Regions from separate parts of the Pseudomonas sp. GW-45 genome, predicted to be linked through region 1. Evidence: predicted binding sites of a transcription regulator. Region 1 holds the regulator's gene; each other region holds the start of a gene.
What was found. Region 1 encodes sigma-54, which starts transcription at its own class of promoters, with help from an activator protein. Its sites were predicted from a motif close to ANTGGCATNNANNTTGCTNT; they were not measured.
Positions count from the first base shown of each region.

Region 1 (4,635 bases):
CGCCGTGGCTGCTAGAATCTGATGAAGGCCTGGTGACAGAGGACGGAGATCGTGTCGATCTTGCGCAAAACGTGTTGTTGAAGCAAGAACTCAACAGCCAACCTACGCGCCGACTGACCACCTCCGCTCTGACTCTGTTTCCGGCACGAGATTATGCCGAAACCGATCAAGACGTTAAAATCGAAGCCGCCCGCAGCGTAACCACCGCAACGGGTATGAAGTTATTTCTCAATGACGGCCGCCTGCAGCTGCTGTCCACCGTACGAGGCCAACATGAGGTGCGCTAAATCCCTCTTTGTCATGACGCTGATGCTGTATCCAGCCGCTTCCGCGCTTGCCCTGCCCAGCGACAGCAGCCAGCCAATTCGCATTCAAGCTAATACTGCCACGCTGGACGACAAGCGTAATACTGCTGTCTACACCGGCAATGTAATCATTACTCAAGGCACCATGCGCCTTGCCGGCACTCGCGTAACCCTGACTAGCGACGCCAACGGGGAGCTGAACAAGATGGTTACCCAGGGCGGCCCAGCTACCTACCAGCAGACGCCGGAGGCCAACAAGCCGCCAGTCAAAGCTCACGCGCAGACGATTGAGTACTACGCTGCGGATGAGCGCGTGGTGCTGATCGACAAAGCCTTTCTTGAGCAGTCGGGCAATACCTTCCAGGGCGACTACGTCAGCTATGACATTCCTGGCCAGGTAGTCGACGCTGGGCGCAATAGCAGCAGCGGTGCCACTGGAGCAGATAGCGGCGGCGATGGCCGTATCGAGATCACCATTCAGCCTCGCAGTCGTGGCAACGCCACTACTGAGAGTGCTGATGGCGAGAGCGAGTCAACGGCGCCATGAGCACATTACAAGCTCGAAATTTGGCCAAAGCCTATAAAGCGCGCCAAGTGGTCAAGGATGTTTCGATTTCGATCAACAGCGGCGAAGTGGTTGGCCTACTCGGACCCAACGGTGCTGGCAAGACCACCTGTTTCTATATGATTGTGGGTCTAGTCAAATCCGATCAGGGCGAAGTACATATCGACAACACTGACATTACCGCCCTGCCCATGCATGGGCGCGCTCGTGAAGGCATCGGATACCTACCGCAGGAAGCGTCCATCTTTCGCAAATTGAGTGTGGCCGACAACATCATGGCCATTCTCGAGACCCGCAAAGACCTTAATGCCGAGGCACGCAAAGGCAAGCTGGAATCACTGATGCGCGAGTTTCATATCCAGCACCTGCGCGACAACCTGGGCATGAGCCTGTCCGGCGGCGAACGTCGTCGGGCCGAAATCGCCCGCGCCCTGGCAACCGACCCTAGCTTTATCCTGCTGGACGAGCCATTCGCCGGCGTTGACCCCATCTCGGTCAGCGACATCAAGCAGATCATCCAACACCTCAAAGATAAAGGCATAGGTGTGCTCATCACCGACCACAACGTGCGCGAGACGCTGGATATCTGTGATAAGGCTTATATCGTCAATGAAGGCACTATCATTGCTGAAGGCGACGCCGAAACCGTTCTGGCTGATCAAACGGTCAAGGATGTCTATCTGGGCCACGCCTTCCGGCTATAAAACAACACTGGTTTCAGGCATGCTACAAGACCACATGAGCCAGAGCTGCCTCGATAACGGTTAGACCAAGCGCACAAGGTAATTCGCCAAATAATGAAACCCACGCTCGTCCTCAAGATGGGGCAGCAGCTGACGATGACACCGCAGCTGCAGCAAGCCATCCGACTGCTACAGCTTTCCAGTCTTGACCTTCAACAGGAGGTGCAAGAAGCGCTGGAAGCCAATCCAATGTTGGAGATGGCCGACGAAGGCGATGACGACTACAGCGCCAGCGATACCGAGAGCAAAGACAGCGACAGCGACCCATCCTCTGTCACCGTCCCCGAACCCGTTACTCTTGATGCCATAGACCAGCACAGCCAGCCTGAAGAAGACGGCAACTGGAACGAGCAAATCCCTAATGAGTTGCCGGTCGACACACAGTGGGATGACGTTTACCAAAGCTCAACCAGCTCCTTGCCCAGCCAGGATGAAGAAGACTGGGACTACACCTCCCGCACTGGCACCGGCGAAACGTTGCAAAGTCACCTGGAATGGCAACTCAATCTGATTCCTATGTCGGAGACCGATTACGAAATTGCCATTGCATTGATTGATGGCATCAACGCCGACGGTTATCTGGAAGAATCACTGGACGACATCCTCGCTTCCCTGCCACCCGAAATGGACGTGGAGATGGATGAGGTGGAAATGGTGCTGCACCGTATCCAGCAGTTCGAGCCGGTCGGCATCGGCGCGCGTGATCTGAGCGAATGTCTGCTGCTGCAGATTCGCCAATTACCCGCCGATACACCCATGCTGGAACAAGCAACACGGGTGGTCCGCGATCATCTTGAACTGCTCGGTAGTCGGGATTTTAGCCAGCTGATGCGCCGCAGCAAGCTTAAGGAAGATCAACTGCGCGATGTGGTTGCATTGATCCAGACACTAAATCCACGTCCTGGCGGCGAAATTGCCTCGGGCGAGCCGGAATACGTTATTCCCGATGTAATCGTGCGCAAGGATAACAATCGCTGGCTGGTTGAACTAAACCAGGAGTCAGTGCCGAAGGTAAGAGTTAACAACCAATATGCCTCCATGGTGCGCCGCGCCGACTCAAGCCAGGACAACACCTACCTGCGCAATAATCTGCAAGAGGCGCGATGGTTTATTAAGAGCCTGCAGAGCCGCAACGAAACGCTGATGAAGGTTGCTACCCAGATCGTTGAGCATCAGCGCGGTTTTCTCGAGCAAGGTGAAGAGGCCATGAAACCTCTAGTGCTGCACGATATCGCTGAAGCCGTTGGTATGCACGAGTCGACCATCTCGCGCGTTACCACCCAGAAATTCATGCACACCCCGCGTGGTATCTTCGAACTCAAGTACTTTTTTTCTAGCCATGTGGGCACAAGCGAGGGCGGAGAATTCTCCTCTACGGCGATCCGCGCACTGATTAAAAAACTGGTTGCAGCAGAAAACCCAAAGAAACCATTGAGCGATAGCAAGATCGCTGGTTTACTGGAAGAACAAGGAATCGAGGTGGCCCGTCGGACCATCGCGAAATACCGCGAATCGCTCAACATAGCACCGTCGAGCGAGCGCAAGAGGCTGGTTTGAGCCTTCAAGAATTAAGCAATGGCACCACCGGGCGGCATCATGCTGCCCTGCAACATCAAGCCAATCAGGAGAAGCCGTATGCAATTGAATATTAGCGGTCATCAACTCGATATCACTGACGCACTGCGTGATCACGTCACTGAAAAAATGGCCCGCCTGGAGCGGCACTTTGACAAAATCACCAACGTCCAGGTAACCCTTGAAGTAGAAAAACTCCGACAGAAAGCTGAAGCCACCCTGCATGTCGCCGGCGGTGAAGTCGTCGCCCTGGCCGAAAGTACCGACATGTACGCGGCGATTGATCAGCTCACCGACAAGCTCGATAGGCAACTGATCAAGCACAAAGAAAAACACATCGATCGCCTGCAGGGCGCCAATGACCGTTAACGCGAACCTCACCGCATACTCATGCAAATAGATCATATATTGACCCCTGACCGCACCTTTTCGGGCGTTCAGGGGGGATCCAAGAAACGTGTGCTGGAATTGATCGGCAAGCTGGTTGCTCAGCACACCAACCTTGATCCAGACGCCATTTATGAAAGCCTTATAGCCCGAGAAAAGCTCGGTTCTACTGGTTTTGGTAATGGCATTGCGATTCCCCATTGCCGCCTGGGCGATTGCCACCAGGCAATTGGCGCACTGCTGCAGCTGGATGGAAAAATCGATTTTGATGCGCTGGACGGCCAGCCCGTGGACCTTATTTTCGTTCTTTTGGTCCCACAGGAAGCAACCGACCAGCACCTGCAGATACTTAAAATGCTGGCAGGCAAACTGGATCAGGCTAGCCTGCGCGAAGCACTGCGCTCAGCACCTGATGCCCAAAGCCTGTATGAAGTAATGGCGGCCGGAGATGGAGGCTGAAACCAATGCGCCTCGTCGTCGTCAGTGGCCGCTCAGGGTCAGGTAAAAGTACCGCACTGCATCTCTTGGAAGACAACGGTTTCTACTGCATTGATAACCTACCGGCAGGCCTGCTACCGGAATTGGCAAGACAGGCCAGCGAAGCCGAGTTGAGCTTGCCGGCGATTGCTATCAGTATCGATGCCCGCAACTTAGCCAGCGACCTACAGCGCTTCCCTGAACTCTTGAAACAAGTACGCGAAGCCGGCGTAAATTGCGACGTTCTGTTTCTGGCAGCTACCGATGACGTGCTTATCAAACGTTTCTCGGAGACTCGTCGCAAGCACCCGCTGACTGACGGCGAGCGCTCCCTTGCAGAAGCTATCGCTCAAGAGCTGCGCATACTTGAACCGATCATCGATCTGGCTACCTTGAAGATTGATACCAGCCACCTGAATCTCTACCAGCTACGCGATCAGATTAAGCAGCGTCTACTCGGCAGCCAAGGCAGCACCCCGTCGGTATTGATTCAGTCATTCGGCTTCAAACGTGGCGTGCCCGCTGATGCAGATTTGATTTTCGACGTGCGCTGTTTACCCAACCCTTACTGGCGCGCTGACCT
Region 1 is NZ_CM167674.1:2,765,169-2,769,803, forward strand. It holds gene lptC (LPS export ABC transporter periplasmic protein LptC) at 1-287, shown strand, start outside; gene lptA (lipopolysaccharide transport periplasmic protein LptA) at 274-852, shown strand; gene lptB (LPS export ABC transporter ATP-binding protein) at 849-1,574, shown strand; gene AC1XYH_RS12785 (RNA polymerase factor sigma-54) at 1,668-3,170, shown strand; gene hpf (ribosome hibernation-promoting factor, HPF/YfiA family) at 3,249-3,557, shown strand; gene ptsN (PTS IIA-like nitrogen regulatory protein PtsN) at 3,579-4,034, shown strand; gene rapZ (RNase adapter RapZ) at 4,040-4,635, shown strand, end outside.

Region 2 (4,635 bases), 1.3 Mb from region 1:
GATGCGGGCGCCTACGATCAGGCCGATGCAGCAGGCTTTATCAAGCTGAATGCGCTGCGTATGCGCATTGCTGCTAACAAGGGTCGCAAGCTGCTCTGAGCTACGCGGTGATCTACAAAACGCCCGGTCATCCGGGCGTTTTGCTGTCAGGCTGGCAAGACGAGTCTGAAGCTTGTAGCTTTACTTTGATGCTTCTAATTAAAGGTTGTGAATATGCGTATTTTGCACACCATGCTACGCGTCGGTAATCTGGAAAAATCCGTCGCTTTCTACACTGAAGTGTTGGGTATGACCTTGCTGCGGCGTAAGGATTACCCGGAAGGGCGCTTTACCCTGGCGTTCGTCGGCTATGGCAACGAAGCAGAACACACCGCGCTAGAGCTTACGCATAACTGGGACACCAACGAGTACGATCTGGGCAGCGGCTATGGTCATATCGCCATCGAAGTACTGGATGTGTACAAAGCCTGTGAGCAGATTAAATCGGCAGGCGGCAAGGTGGTGCGCGAGCCGGGTCCGATGAAGCACGGGCAGAGTGTGCTGGCCTTTGTTGAAGATCCCGACGGATATCGGATCGAGCTACTCTGCAAAAAGTAGCTTAGAAGAACCTCCGGGTTACTGAGAAAATAGGCCAGGCGGGCAACATAAAAAGCGCAGTTCGCCTGCTGTAGTGCGCTTTTTAGCGCGGTATCGGCAACGTGAGTGTTTTTTCAACTGCCTGATCGGGGCCTTCAGGGAAGTGTTGGCATGATATGGACGCTGTGCATTTCTATAATAGTGCTTTCTGCCATTGGTTTGTTTCGCTTGCGCCGGGTGCGCAAGCGCGCCGCGCGTGAGCAACGACAGCAGGCGATTACGCAGATTCAACTACTGCGTCAGTTGCTGGAACAGGTGCAACGTCACCGTGGGCTTTCCTTCGGCGCGATGTCTGGCGAGCATTCACTGGAACCTCGGCGCTGGTCGGTGCATCAGCAACTGCTGCAGTTACTGAAGACGATCGGCCAATACGAGGCATCGCTGTATTGGTATGACAGTTGGCATCAAGCGCGGGATATCTGGCAAAAGATTGAAAGTGGCTTCGAACACGAAAGTGCCGAGCACTTGCTGACACTGCACAACGATATGATTGCTTGTCTTTTGCAGACCATTGAAGCCTTGGCCAACCGATTTGATTTAGTCTGTCTGGGGCGCTTGGCGCCGCAGGCGGAAGGGTTGTGGTTTGAGTTGCTGCAGAGTATTGAGCTGCTGGGTCAAAGCCGCGCTGTCGGCACCGGTATCGCAGCCAATCGCCAAAACCTGCCGATTTGGCGTAACCAATTGCAAGTATTGAATAAGCAGATCAATGAGCAGTCGTATGCTGCTCTGGCGCGGCTGATCTCGGATCCGGATTTACGTATTCTGGTCAGCCAGCCGGTGCGTGACGCGGAGGATGCGCTGGACCTCTTGCTCGAGCGCATTCGCACACTACTGGACCGCCAGCCGTCTCCGGCAGTGCATTCAGTGGAGTTCTTTCAGGTTGCTACGCGGGCGATCAGCGCTCAATTACTGCTGGTGGACATGCTGCTCGAGCGGCTCGTCGTGGCTTCTGGCTCGTCCCGCGAACGCGTGGGTAAAGCCTGAGGCCTTGCACCAAAACGGTGTTTTCTCTCAATTCCGCACTCTTCTGGTTCATTCTGCTTTGGCTTATCACGGCCTAGTTGGCATTAAATTTTCGTATATAAATAATATTAAGTTTCCTCTGTAGCGTGATGTATTAATTGATTTAATTTTATTTAAATAATCCGTCATCTGCTCCTCAATCCTTCTTCGTATAACTTTGGCACGCCAATTGCTTTTGTCTGCTCAGTGGCTGTTTTTTGCAGCCTAAACTTCCGGTGGTCATCGTCGACCATCTGCCGCAAGGCTGGGAAGCGGGTGATCCGAGCAACGAAGCTCAGGCTAGCGCCCACAACACAATTTGAGTAGTACCAGGCAACGGCGCCTGGAGTCCCGAAGAGGACTCCAGGCGCTTTTTTTTTGTTTTTTTGCCGGCCCGTGCCGGCTGCGGCTTCGACTGAGGAAAGGCGATGAACTCGAAAGTGACCCCGATCAAGAACGAAACACTGGTCATCATTGGTAACGGGATGGTCGGTCATCATTGTGTCGAGCAACTGACCGAGCAAGGTGCGCTTGCCCAATATCAAGTGCACGTGTTCGGTGAGGAGCTTCAGCGCGCTTACGATCGCGTACACCTCTCGGAGTATTTCGGTGGTCGTGATGCCGAGTCATTGGCCATGTGCGAAGCCGATTTTTATACACAGCATGGGGTGCACATGCACCTAGGCGTGGCAGTACTGGAGATCGACCGCGAGCGCAAAGAGGTGGTTACTAGCGAGGGCCGCCAGCCCTACGACCGCCTGGTGCTGGCGACTGGCTCATATCCTTTTGTACCGCCGATTGCTGGCGCTGAAGGTAATTCAAAGCTGGTTTATCGCACACTGGATGATCTAGATGACATTCGCGCTGCTGCCAACGGCGGTCGTCGTGGTGTTGTGGTCGGTGGTGGCCTGCTTGGCCTGGAAGCAGCCAACGCACTCAAGTCGCTGGGTCTTGAAGCCCATGTGGTCGAGTTCGCTCCGCGGCTGATGCCGGTGCAACTTGACCCAGACGGTGGTGCGGCATTGAAAGCGCGTATCGAAGAACTCGGCGTACGTGTGCATCTCAACCGCGCAACCAGTGAAATTGTCGCTGGCGAAGAATACGCCTATCGCATGAACTTCAGTGATGGTGAGTCGCTGGAAACTGATCTAATCGTATTCTCCGCTGGCATCCGCCCGCAGGACGCATTGGGCCGTAGCGCCGGCCTGGATATCGCTGAACGCGGTGGCGTGGTAATCGATAGTGACTACCGCACCAACGACCCCGACATTTACGCCATCGGCGAGTGTGCTTCCTGGAACGGCAGCATCTTTGGCTTGGTCGCACCGGGCTACACCATGGCGCGCAACCTGGCGGCGCTGCTGGTAGGCAAGCAGCATGAAAGCTTTATCGGCGCCGACATGTCTACCAAGCTGAAACTGCTGGGTGTTGATGTGGGCTCCATCGGTGACGCTCACGCTGCAACGCCTGGTGCAAAGAGTTACCGGTTTAACGACGAGGTCAACTCCAGCTATCGCCGTCTTGTGGTCTCTCCGGATGGCAGTCAGGTGATAGGCGCGGTGTTGGTGGGCGATAACAGCTACTACGACACCTTGCTGCAATATGCGCAGAACGGTATCAAGCTGCCAGCAGATCCGGCCAGCCTGATTCTGCCAGCAGGCGAGGGTGCTCCTGCACTGGGTGCTGATGCCTTGCCGGATACGGCGACTATTTGCTCCTGCCACAACGTCAGCAAAGGAGCGATCTGCTGTCAGGTAGATACCGGCTGCACTGATCTCGGTGATCTGAAACTGGCAACCAAAGCGGGTACTGGTTGCGGTGGTTGCAGCGCGCTGCTCAAGCAAGTGTTTGAACATGAACTCAGTGCCCGCGGCGTTGAGGTCGACAAAAGTCTGTGTGAGCACTTCGCGCATACCCGCCAGGAGCTGTACGGCATTGTGCGGGTTGAAGGCATCATTAGCTTTGAAGAGCTGCTGGCCAAGCATGGCCGTGGACACACCGGCTGCGACATTTGCAAACCGGCGGTAGGCTCCGTTCTGGCATCGTGCTGGAACCAGCCGATCACCGACCCTTCACTGGTGCCGCTGCAGGACACCAACGATACCTTCATGGCCAACATGCAGAACAACGGCACCTATTCCGTTGTGCCACGTATCGCTGGTGGTGAGATCACCCCAGACAAGTTGATCGCGCTCGGTGCGGTGGCTAAGAAATACGATCTCTACACCAAAATTACCGGAGGCCAGCGTATTGACCTATTCGGCGCCGAACTACACCAGTTGCCCGACATCTGGAGTGAGCTAATTGAAGCCGGTTTTGAGACTGGTCACGCCTACGGTAAATCGCTGCGTACCGTTAAATCCTGTGTCGGCAGTACCTGGTGCCGCTACGGCGTGCAGGACAGTGTTGGCATGGCATTGGTGCTTGAGAATCGCTACAAGGGCCTGCGCTCGCCGCACAAAATCAAGTTTGGGGTATCCGGCTGCACTCGCGAATGCGCCGAGGCGCAGAGCAAGGATGTGGGTGTAATCGCAACTGAGAACGGCTGGAATCTCTACGTTGCCGGTAACGGCGGCATGCGCCCGCGCCACGCTGAGCTGTTTGCCACTGATCTGGATGACGCAACCCTCATCCGCTACATCGATCGCTTCCTGATGTTCTACGTGCGCACCGCTGATCGGTTGCAGCGCACCTCGGTCTGGCGCGAAAGCCTCGAGGGCGGTCTGGACTACCTCAAGGCCGTGATCATTGACGACAGCCTGGCGCTGGGCGCCGAGCTGGAGTCGCAGATGCAGCTAGTCGTCGATCGTTACGAATGCGAGTGGGCCAATGCGCTTAAGGATCCGGAAAAACTCAAGCGCTTCCGTACCTTTGTCAATGACGAGCGCGGCGATCCGGATATCCAATTCGTCAAAGAGCGTGAGCAACGTCGCCCTATGCAAGCCCATGAGCTGAACCTTATTCCCGTAGCTGAGGAGGTTGTCTGATGACCCTAAG
Region 2 is NZ_CM167674.1:1,461,725-1,466,359, forward strand. It holds gene AC1XYH_RS06570 (argininosuccinate synthase) at 1-99, shown strand, start outside; gene gloA (lactoylglutathione lyase) at 214-597, shown strand; gene AC1XYH_RS06580 (hypothetical protein) at 748-1,620, shown strand; gene nirB (nitrite reductase large subunit NirB) at 2,067-4,625, shown strand; gene nirD (nitrite reductase small subunit NirD) at 4,625-4,635, shown strand, end outside.
Region 2: the regulator sigma-54 is predicted to act here: its motif matches at 1,816-1,835, upstream of nirB (nitrite reductase large subunit NirB).

Region 3 (4,635 bases), 1.8 Mb from region 1:
CCGGAATTTCCTGGTAGGACAACACATGAGCTCCGGGGGCGGCGTAGCGGACAAACTTGGCCATCATCATCCGAATCGGCCCAGCCACCAGCAGGATCGCTGGCTTGCCCTGTACTTCCTGACGCTGCACCGCTTCTGACAACGAGCGTTGCAGTTTTTCTGCCATCCCGGGCTCCAGCAACATGCCATCATCGACACCCTGCCCAGCCTTCTGAAGACTCTGTAGCAACATCTGTTCCAACCTTGGCTCCAGAGTGATCACAGGCAGCTCGGAGTCAAGCCCCACAATGCTTTGCACGATCGAGCGCGACAGCGCAACGCGCACTGCCCCAATCACAGCGCCAGTATCTTGACTCTTGCCCGAGCTGTTAGCGATAGACTCAGCGATGGTCCGAATGTCGCGCACCGGCACCTGCTCCTGCAGCAGGCCCTGCAACACTTTGAGCAGATTGGAGACTGAAATAAGCCCTGGCACTAGCTCCTCAGCCAGCTTTGGCGAAGCCTTGGCCAGCACTTGCAGCAGCTGCTGCACTTCCTCATGGCCAATCAGCTCATGTGCGTGCTTGTGCAGAATTTGGTTGATGTGGGTGGCCACCACGGTGCTGGCGTCGACTACCGTGTAACCAAGCGACTGAGCCTGGTCTTTCTGCATCGGCTCGATCCATACCGCATCCAACCCAAAGGCAGGATCTTTACCCGCCAAGCCTTTGATTTCGCCAAATACCTGGCCTGGGTTGATTGCCAGCTCACGGTCTGGGTAAACCTCAGCTTCAGCTACGCCAACACCCATCAGCGTCAATCTATAGGCATTGGGTGCCAGATCGAGGTTGTCGCGGATGTGTACCGAGGGCATCAAAAAGCCCAAGTCCTGTGACAGTTTTTTACGCACGCCCTTAATCCGCGCCAGCAACTGCCCACCCTGGTTCCGGTCGACCAGCGGAATCAAACGGTAACCTACCTCCAACCCCACCATGTCGACCGGGGTGACGTCATCCCAGCCCAGCTCACGGGTTTCTGGCGACTGCACCGCTGGCGGCAGCGCCTGCTTGCGCTCAACCTCAGCGTCCTCTTCAACCTTGACCTGCTGTCGTTTGGCAATCACGTAGGCGCCACCGGCTGCCAGCGCACCCAAACCAATAAAGGAAAAGTGTGGCATGCCGGGAATCAGGCCCATGATGATCATGATCGCCGCGGCAATAGCCAGCGCCTTGGGCGAGGTGAACATCTGACGCTGCACCTGCGCGCCCATGTCTTCAGAGGTGGAGACCCGCGTCACCATAATGGCGGCAGCGGTAGACAGCAGCAGCGACGGAATTTGCGCCACCAAACCGTCACCAATGGTCAACAGCACGTAGATTTTGCCGGCTTCTGCGAATGGCAGGCCGTGCTGCGCCATACCGATGGCTAAACCACCAATCACGTTGATGAACAGAATCAGCAGACCGGCAACCGCGTCACCGCGTACGAACTTACTGGCACCGTCCATGGAGCCGTAGAAATCCGCTTCCTGCGACACCTCCATCCGCCGGGTCTTGGCCTGTTCCTGATCAATCAGACCCGAATTCAAATCGGCGTCGATTGCCATCTGTTTGCCAGGCATAGCATCCAGGGTGAAGCGAGCGCTCACTTCTGAGATACGCCCAGCACCCTTGGTAACTACCACAAAGTTGATAATCATCAGGATGGCGAACACCACCAGACCCACAACATAGTTACCGCCGATCACCACTTCACCGAAGGCCTGAATAACCTTACCCGCCGCGTCACCACCCTCATGACCATAGAGCAGCACCACTCGCGTAGACGCTACGTTGAGCGCCAAGCGCAGTAAGGTGGCGACCAGCAATATGGTGGGGAACACGGCGAAATCAAGCGGGCGCAAGGCGTAAGCGCCGACCAACAGCACCACCAAAGCCAGTGCAATATTGAAGGTAAAGAGCACGTCGAGTATGAAAGGTGGCACCGGCAACATCATCATGCCGAGCATCACCAGCAATAGAATAGGCACACCCAGACTGCCGTGGCGTAAGCCGGCTAGATTGGTCCGCATGTTACCCATCATTTGTGTGCGATCGACAGCCATTGCCCAGAGCTTCCCCAATCAATAATTTGACGCTATATGCGTGCTAACAGAGCCTACGCAAGAAGCGTTCCAGTTTAACGAAGGGAACGTCGACCGAGATAATGTCGAAGTGCCATACACCAAACCTGAAAACCAGTGCTATGCTTTGCTGGTGCTGTCACTCTGATACACTGCGCTAACAACAACGGCAACGGATGGCCCAGCTTTGAATGAGGCCATTGAGTAACCGGCAAACCTGCGTAAAGGCCTCGGAATCAGTTAACCGCGCAGTTTTTCCGGTCGAGACTCTGATAGACCGAAGCGCACTGAAAGACACTGCGAATAGCTAACAAGCGCTGTTATTTTCACGCATTTTCAATAGCCATACTCAGTGGTTCCTGGCCATCACAGAGAGAATTCATGCGCGTACTTGTTGTTTTGCTGCTCATCGTTACCGCGGCCCTGACTGGCTGCGAGACCCTATCTCAGCCTGACAGTCTGTTGGCACGCTCTAGCGAAGTATTAAAAAATCAGCGCCAGCGCCTGGCCGACCTCGCCGCCAGTTTAACGAGCGATCCCAAGGAGCAGGAACGCCACGCTGAGGTGCAAGCGCTGTTTGATCAAGAATATATAGACCCACTCACTGTCTACTTGCAGCGGCACGGCGAAGACTCGGACTACGCTCCCTATGCAGAGTTGGTCCGTGCCGAACGCAGCGAACGTTGCGGCGTGGTTGCCGCCCGTTATGCTCCACAGGATCCCAACGCTGCAACGCTACAACGCCTTAAGCGCGGCTATGTATTCTCTTGTCCTGCGGTGATTGATGCCTTCGCCCAACGGGTGAGCGCGGCGCAGTCGGCGGTTGCTACTCAAACTAACGCCACACCCGTTACGCCAACCGCCAAAGCCAACACGCCCGTCAGCCAACGCGCTGCCAGCAGCAATAACGCAAAAGATTGCTACCTGTTGTTTAGCATTAAAAACTTTCAGCAAGCTCAACCTTCCTGCTCTGCCGCTGCCGCGAAGGGCGATGGCAAAGCCCAGCATCACCTTGCGGTGATTGCACAAACAGACGGAGATCAGGCTGAGGCGCTGCGCTGGGCACGCGAGTCGGCTGGCCAGGGCGACGCCAACGGTCAGCTGTTACTGGCTCAACTACTCGCCGCACAAGATCAACAAGAAGAAGCCGCTACCTGGCTGAAGGCAGCAAGTGATCAGGACCAGCGCGAGGCCAACTTTTTACTGGCCCAGGCTTACCAGCAAGGCACGGGGCTCGCCAGGAACTTTCCGCAATCGCAGGTCCACCTGCATCGCGCCGCCAGCGCCGGTTATGTGCCCGCTATTTTGCAGCTGGCCAACCAGCAAAAAGGTTCAGCTAGCGCTCGTCATTGGCTGCGAGAGGCAGCAAAAAAGAACTCGGCCACCGCCCAATATGAGCTAGGCATGGATTATCTGCAGGGCACCAGTGGCGATACCGACCTGATAGAGGCTTACGTCTGGCTGAGCTTGGCGTTGGTTAACGGCGAAAAACGCGGCAAACGGCATGTAGAACAGCTATCGTCCCAACTCAGTCCGGAAGAGTTGACTCAGGCCCAAGGCCGCGTCCATTCTGGGCTTAACGGACTCTAGCCAAGGAATGCCCATGCTCCCGGTCAAGCCAGCAATCATGTTTCTGCTCAGCCTGCTGGTGTGCATCTTCATGTTTGGTACTTGGCTGATGTCCAGCTTGAATCTGGAGTACGCGCAAAATGCCATGGCTGAGTTGCGGCAGCGACAAATTACCGACACTTTCTACGCCAACCTGGACCGCATCAACGCCCACCATCGGCAGATGGAATACAACACTCATGGACTGGCCCGCACCGGCAGCCTGTTTGATAGCCTGGAGGACAACTCTGCGGTTACGGTGCAGCGCTTGCGCCAGAGCCTGCAACAGACGTTGCGAGACTTTCCCGATAGTTACGGCAGCAGCCTATGGTTCGCAGACGGCAGAACCGAGAAGGCGCTTTATGCCTATCGTCAGGAGAGCAACATTCTGGTCGAGGCCATTCCGGCAGCCGACCAGCAAATGATACGGCAGTGGTATCAGCGCCTGACTGAACTTGAGCAACAATCCAACAGCAATATCGATCCCGCCAATAACTGGATGCCCGCTTACTACAAAGCCAGCATCGACAGCGCCGTGATCAGCCACGCGGTTTTAATTTTCAACAACCAGCAACAACCCATTGGGTTAGCGATTACCGATTGGCGAGCGGAAGATATTGTGCGCACGGTCAGTCGGGTTGAGGTCACCCCCGGCACTTTCTCGTTTTTGCTGGATACCGAAAACCGCAATCTTTCCAGCCTCTCAGAAGCTAAAAATGTGGCGCAGGCGCAAGAGCTGATCAACGCTATCGTCGACCTGAATCTTTATGAACAACTGAAACCACAATCCACCACCCGAATACTCAGCACGCGTCAGCTCGCCTCACCCATGCAGCACCTGCAACTTGACTTAAGTCAGCGCGAATATGCGCTGTTCTTCTCTCGTACCCAGGCTGGCATGCTGTTCGGCATTGGCGTGCCTCAAG
Region 3 is NZ_CM167674.1:945,487-950,121, reverse strand. It holds gene flhA (flagellar biosynthesis protein FlhA) at 1-2,083, opposite strand, end outside; gene AC1XYH_RS04290 (tetratricopeptide repeat protein) at 2,483-3,691, shown strand; gene AC1XYH_RS04285 (EAL domain-containing protein) at 3,705-4,635, shown strand, end outside.
Region 3: the regulator sigma-54 is predicted to act here: its motif matches at 2,138-2,157, upstream of flhA (flagellar biosynthesis protein FlhA).

Region 4 (4,635 bases), 380 kb from region 1:
GATAGCCTTAACGCCAATCCTGCAGGAAACATGCCGTATTGAGCTCAATACAAATAAGGAGCTGCCCATGGCTGGTGTAATGGATTCAGTCAATCAGCGTACTCAGCTGGTTGGTCAGAATCGGTTGGAACTGCTGCTGTTCAGGCTGGCAGGCAACCAGCTATATGGCATCAACGTATTCAAGGTGAAAGAGGTGTTGCAATGCCCGCGCCTGACGATGATGCCCAAGCTGCATCCGGTCGTACGCGGAGTCGCGCACATCCGCGGTGGTACGCTGCCGATCCTTGATCTGAACCGTGCTACTGGTGGTCCTGGGCTGGATAATCTAGACACCGCCTTTGTGATTATCACCGAGTACAACTACAAGGTGCAGGGTTTTCTGGTGCGTTCGGTTGAGCGCATCGTCAACATGAATTGGTCCGAGATTCATCCACCGCCAAAGGGCACCGGCCGCGATCATTATCTCACCGCAGTGACGCGGGTCGATAACCAGATGGTTGAAATTATCGACGTGGAGAAAGTGCTTGCTGAAGTGGTGCCGACCAACGAGAAAATTTCCGAAGGCGTGATCAACAAAGAGACACAGGCTGAGGCGCTTACCCGCAAGGTGCTCATAGTTGATGACTCCTCAATCGCGCGCAAGCAAGTCTCGCGCTGCCTGCAGGAAGTAGGCGTGGAAGTCATCACGCTTAACGATGGTAGACAGGCTCTCGACTGGCTTAGGGCCCAGGCTGATTTGGGTGAGGATGTAAGCAAGAGCCTGTTGATGATTGTGTCGGATATCGAGATGCCGGAAATGGACGGCTACACGCTGACCGCCGAAATCCGCAATGATCCGCGACTGAAGAACTTGCATGTGATGCTGCACACCTCATTGTCGGGTGTGTTCAATCAGGCAATGGTCAAGAAGGTAGGCGCTGATGACTTTCTTGCCAAGTTCAAGCCGGATGACCTTGCTCAGCGCGTTATTGATCGCTTGCACGCTACGCGCGAGTAGGCTGAATAAACGATGGCGCGGAATTTTATACTGAACTCAAACAACGCAAGGCGGCGCGTGTGACTTTGGCTAATCAGGACTTTCTGGCATTTCGTGATTTTTTGGAAAAAGCCTGCGGCATTGTGCTGGGTGACAATAAACAGTATCTGGTATCAAGCCGCCTCAATCGGTTGCTCGAGCAGGAGAAAATTGGCAGTTTGGGTGAATTGGTCAAGCGTATTCAAGCCCAGCCGCGCGGCGGTCTTCGCGAGCTGGTTATCGATGCAATGACAACCAATGAAACGCTCTGGTTTCGGGATGTTTACCCGTTTGAAGTGCTCAAGAAAAAGCTCATTCCGGAGTTTATTAAAGGTAGCCCAGGGCAGCGCCTGCGGATCTGGTCTGCTGCTTGCTCGTCAGGTCAAGAGCCATACTCACTGAGTATGTCGATCGATGAGTTTGAACGCAGCAACCTCGGTCAGTTGCGCGGCGGCGCGCAGATCGTTGCCACGGACCTATCCGGTGGCATTCTAAATGCAGCCAAAAGTGCAGAGTACGACAGCCTCTCCGTGGCTCGGGGTTTGTCGCAGGAGCGCCTGACGCGTTACTTTGATCCTTTGACACCAGGTCGCTGGGCGCTCAAGCAGGCGGTGCGCAATCGCGTCGAATTTCGTGCGATCAACCTGCTTGATAGTTACTCGATTCTTGGCAAGTTCGACATTGTGTTCTGCCGTAATGTACTGATCTATTTTTCTGCGGACGTTAAAAAAGACATATTGCGGCGCATTCACGCCACGCTCAAACCCGGCGGATACTTGATGCTGGGCGCGTCAGAGGCCTTGAATGGGTTGCCTGAGCTGTATCAAATGGTGCAATGCAATCCCGGTATTGTGTACCAGGCACGTTGATTTTTCCGCTTCTCCCGAGATTTTGCCGCCGCTTGTTGCGCGGCAAAATCTTTGCCGCTTTCCCTCGATTACCGTCTTTGGCATTGCCGCCTGCCGGTAATGAATTGCCGCTTTTTTGACTCTTAATTGCTTAGCTACTTGATTTAAATACATATTATTTATTGGCATGCACTTTGCTTTGTTGTTGGCATAGAAGTCTTTTGGCTCTGTGCCAGAGCGAGGAAGGTTGCCATGAGTTTGAGTTTCGAAAACGCACTTGGTGTGCATGAACAAGCGCTTAAGTTCCGCTCTCAGCGGGCTGAGGTGCTGGCCAATAATCTCGCCAATGCGGAAACCCCCAACTATAAAGCGCGCGATCTGGATTTCAGTGCGGTGCTAGCGGCGCAGCAGCCGGGCAATAGCCAGGCGGTTAGCGTCGCGCAGACCAATGACGGGCACATCGCCGCTGAAAGCCTTATCGATCAAGTGGCCGGCCTGAGATTTCGCACTCCGCTGCAGCCCTCGCTCGATGGCAACACTGTAGATCCTGAAGCAGAGAAGGCCGCCTACGCCGAAAACGCGATCGACTTTCAGGCCAGCTTTACCTTCCTCAATAGCAAATTCAAAGGGCTGATGACTGCCCTGCGAGGAGAGTAATTTATGTCACTCGATAAAGTATTTGATATTGCCGGATCCGGGATGAGCGCGCAGTCGCTGCGTTTGAACACGGTCGCCAGCAACATTGCCAATGCCGAGACCGTTTCCAGTAGCACCGGCGATACCTATCGCGCGCGCAACCCGGTTTTCGCCACTATTTTTAATGCCGAGCAAGCGACTGGTGCATCCCTATTCAGTGATGAGCAGCAGGCGGGTGCAGGTGTGCAGGTGCTGGGAATTGTTGAGTCGGCCGCTGAGTTGGAGCCGCGCTACGAGCCGGATCATCCGATGGCGAACGAAGAAGGTTATGTGTTTTATCCCAACGTTAATGTGGTGGAAGAGATGGCCAACATGATGGCTGCGTCACGGTCTTACCAGACCAACGTAGAAGTCATGAATACCGCCAAGACCATGTTGCAACGCGTCCTTACTCTGGGTCAGTGAACGGAGATTTATAGATCATGAGTGTCAGCAATAATGTGGCAGTGGGCAACAGTGTATTGGATCAGTACGAGATCAAATCAGACCGTTTCGCCACGGGTGATGATCTGGGCAAAGATCAGTTCCTCGAGCTGTTGGTCGCGCAGATGAACAATCAAGATCCGCTGTCGCCCCAAGAGAACGGTGAATTTATCGCCCAGCTAGCGCAGTTCAGTACGGTTGAGGGTATCGAGAATATGAACACCTCAATGGAAGCGCTGCTCAGCGGTTATCAGTCATCGCAAGCGCTGCAGGCATCTTCTATGGTCGGCCGCACAGTGGTAGTGCCTTCGGACAAGGCCATTGTGGATACCGCTAACGGCCTGGAAGGGCAGTTTGCCTTGCCAAGTGACAGTGGCGCGGTATCCATCAAGGTGCTCGACAGCTCCGGCAGCCTGGTGGACACCATCAATATGGGAAGCCTCGAAGCGGGTATGCATGACTTTACCTGGGATGGGCAGGACTCCAGCGGCAACATCTTGCCGCCCGGCGCTTATACCTTCGAAGCTAATGCATCGATTGATGGCACCACCAAGCAGTTGGCAACGCTGTTGCCAGCCAATGTAGACAGTGTTTCGCTGGGTGCCGGTGAGAACGGTGAGCTGCTGCTTAACGTGGCTGGGCTGGGCAGTATCAGTCTATCCAATGTTTACTCGATTAAATAACAGTCGTCCGACACTGACTGAGTAAGGAGAAATACCATGGGTTTTAATATCGGTTTGAGTGGTATCCGGGCGGCTGCATCCGATCTGAATATCACCGGTAACAACATCGCCAACTCGGGCACTGTTGGCTTTAAAAGTTCGCGTGCCGAGTTTGCCGACGTCTATGCGGCATCGGTATTGGGCTCCGGCAGTAACGCTCAGGGCAGCGGTGTGGCGCTGGCTAATTCGGCTCAGCTATTTACCCAGGGCAATATTGGTTTTACCGAAAACAGCCTGGATTTGGCAATTAACGGTAACGGCTTCTTTGTAACCAGCAAAGAGGGCGCTCTTAGCTACACTCGCGCAGGTTATTTCGGTACCGATAGCGCGGGTAATATCGTCAACAATGCCGGCGAGCGTTTGCAGGGCTTTGGCGTGAACGCGGTATCGGGCCAGATCAATCAGGGTATTCAAACGGACCTGCGCGTGGACACACGCTCTGCCGATCCGAATGCCACAACGGGTATTACTTCCACGCTGAATCTGAACTCCACTCAGACGCGGCCGGCAGTTTTTACCCAGCAGTATGATGCGGCTTATGCTACCTCCATTGCTACCGCAGCTACCCCCGGCAGTCCGACTCCTGCAGAGATTGCTACTGCGCAAGCGGCGGGATTGGCAGCAGGGCAGGCGACATTCGATCCAACTAACTCGGCTTCTTATAATAGCTCTACGTCGGTGAACGTATTCGACAGCTTGGGTAACTCTCATGTGTTGACCAAGTATTTCGTCAAGAACGACGCCAACAGCTGGGATATGCACGTGTTGATCGACGGTCGTGACCCGCAGACTGGCGTGCAGGCAGCGGATCCAGCCTTTACGCCAAACAGCAGCTACGCCGTTCAGTTCAATAGCGTAGGTGAATTGACGTCGCCGCAGCCTTACAACGTTACCGGCTGGGCACCACTTGATAGTGAAGGTCAGCCAACAG
Region 4 is NZ_CM167674.1:2,381,778-2,386,412, reverse strand. It holds gene AC1XYH_RS10820 (chemotaxis protein CheV) at 68-997, shown strand; gene AC1XYH_RS10815 (CheR family methyltransferase) at 1,057-1,884, shown strand; gene flgB (flagellar basal body rod protein FlgB) at 2,116-2,520, shown strand; gene flgC (flagellar basal body rod protein FlgC) at 2,524-2,964, shown strand; gene flgD (flagellar hook assembly protein FlgD) at 2,982-3,665, shown strand; gene AC1XYH_RS10795 (flagellar hook protein FlgE) at 3,702-4,635, shown strand, end outside.
Region 4: the regulator sigma-54 is predicted to act here: its motif matches at 2,045-2,064, upstream of flgB (flagellar basal body rod protein FlgB).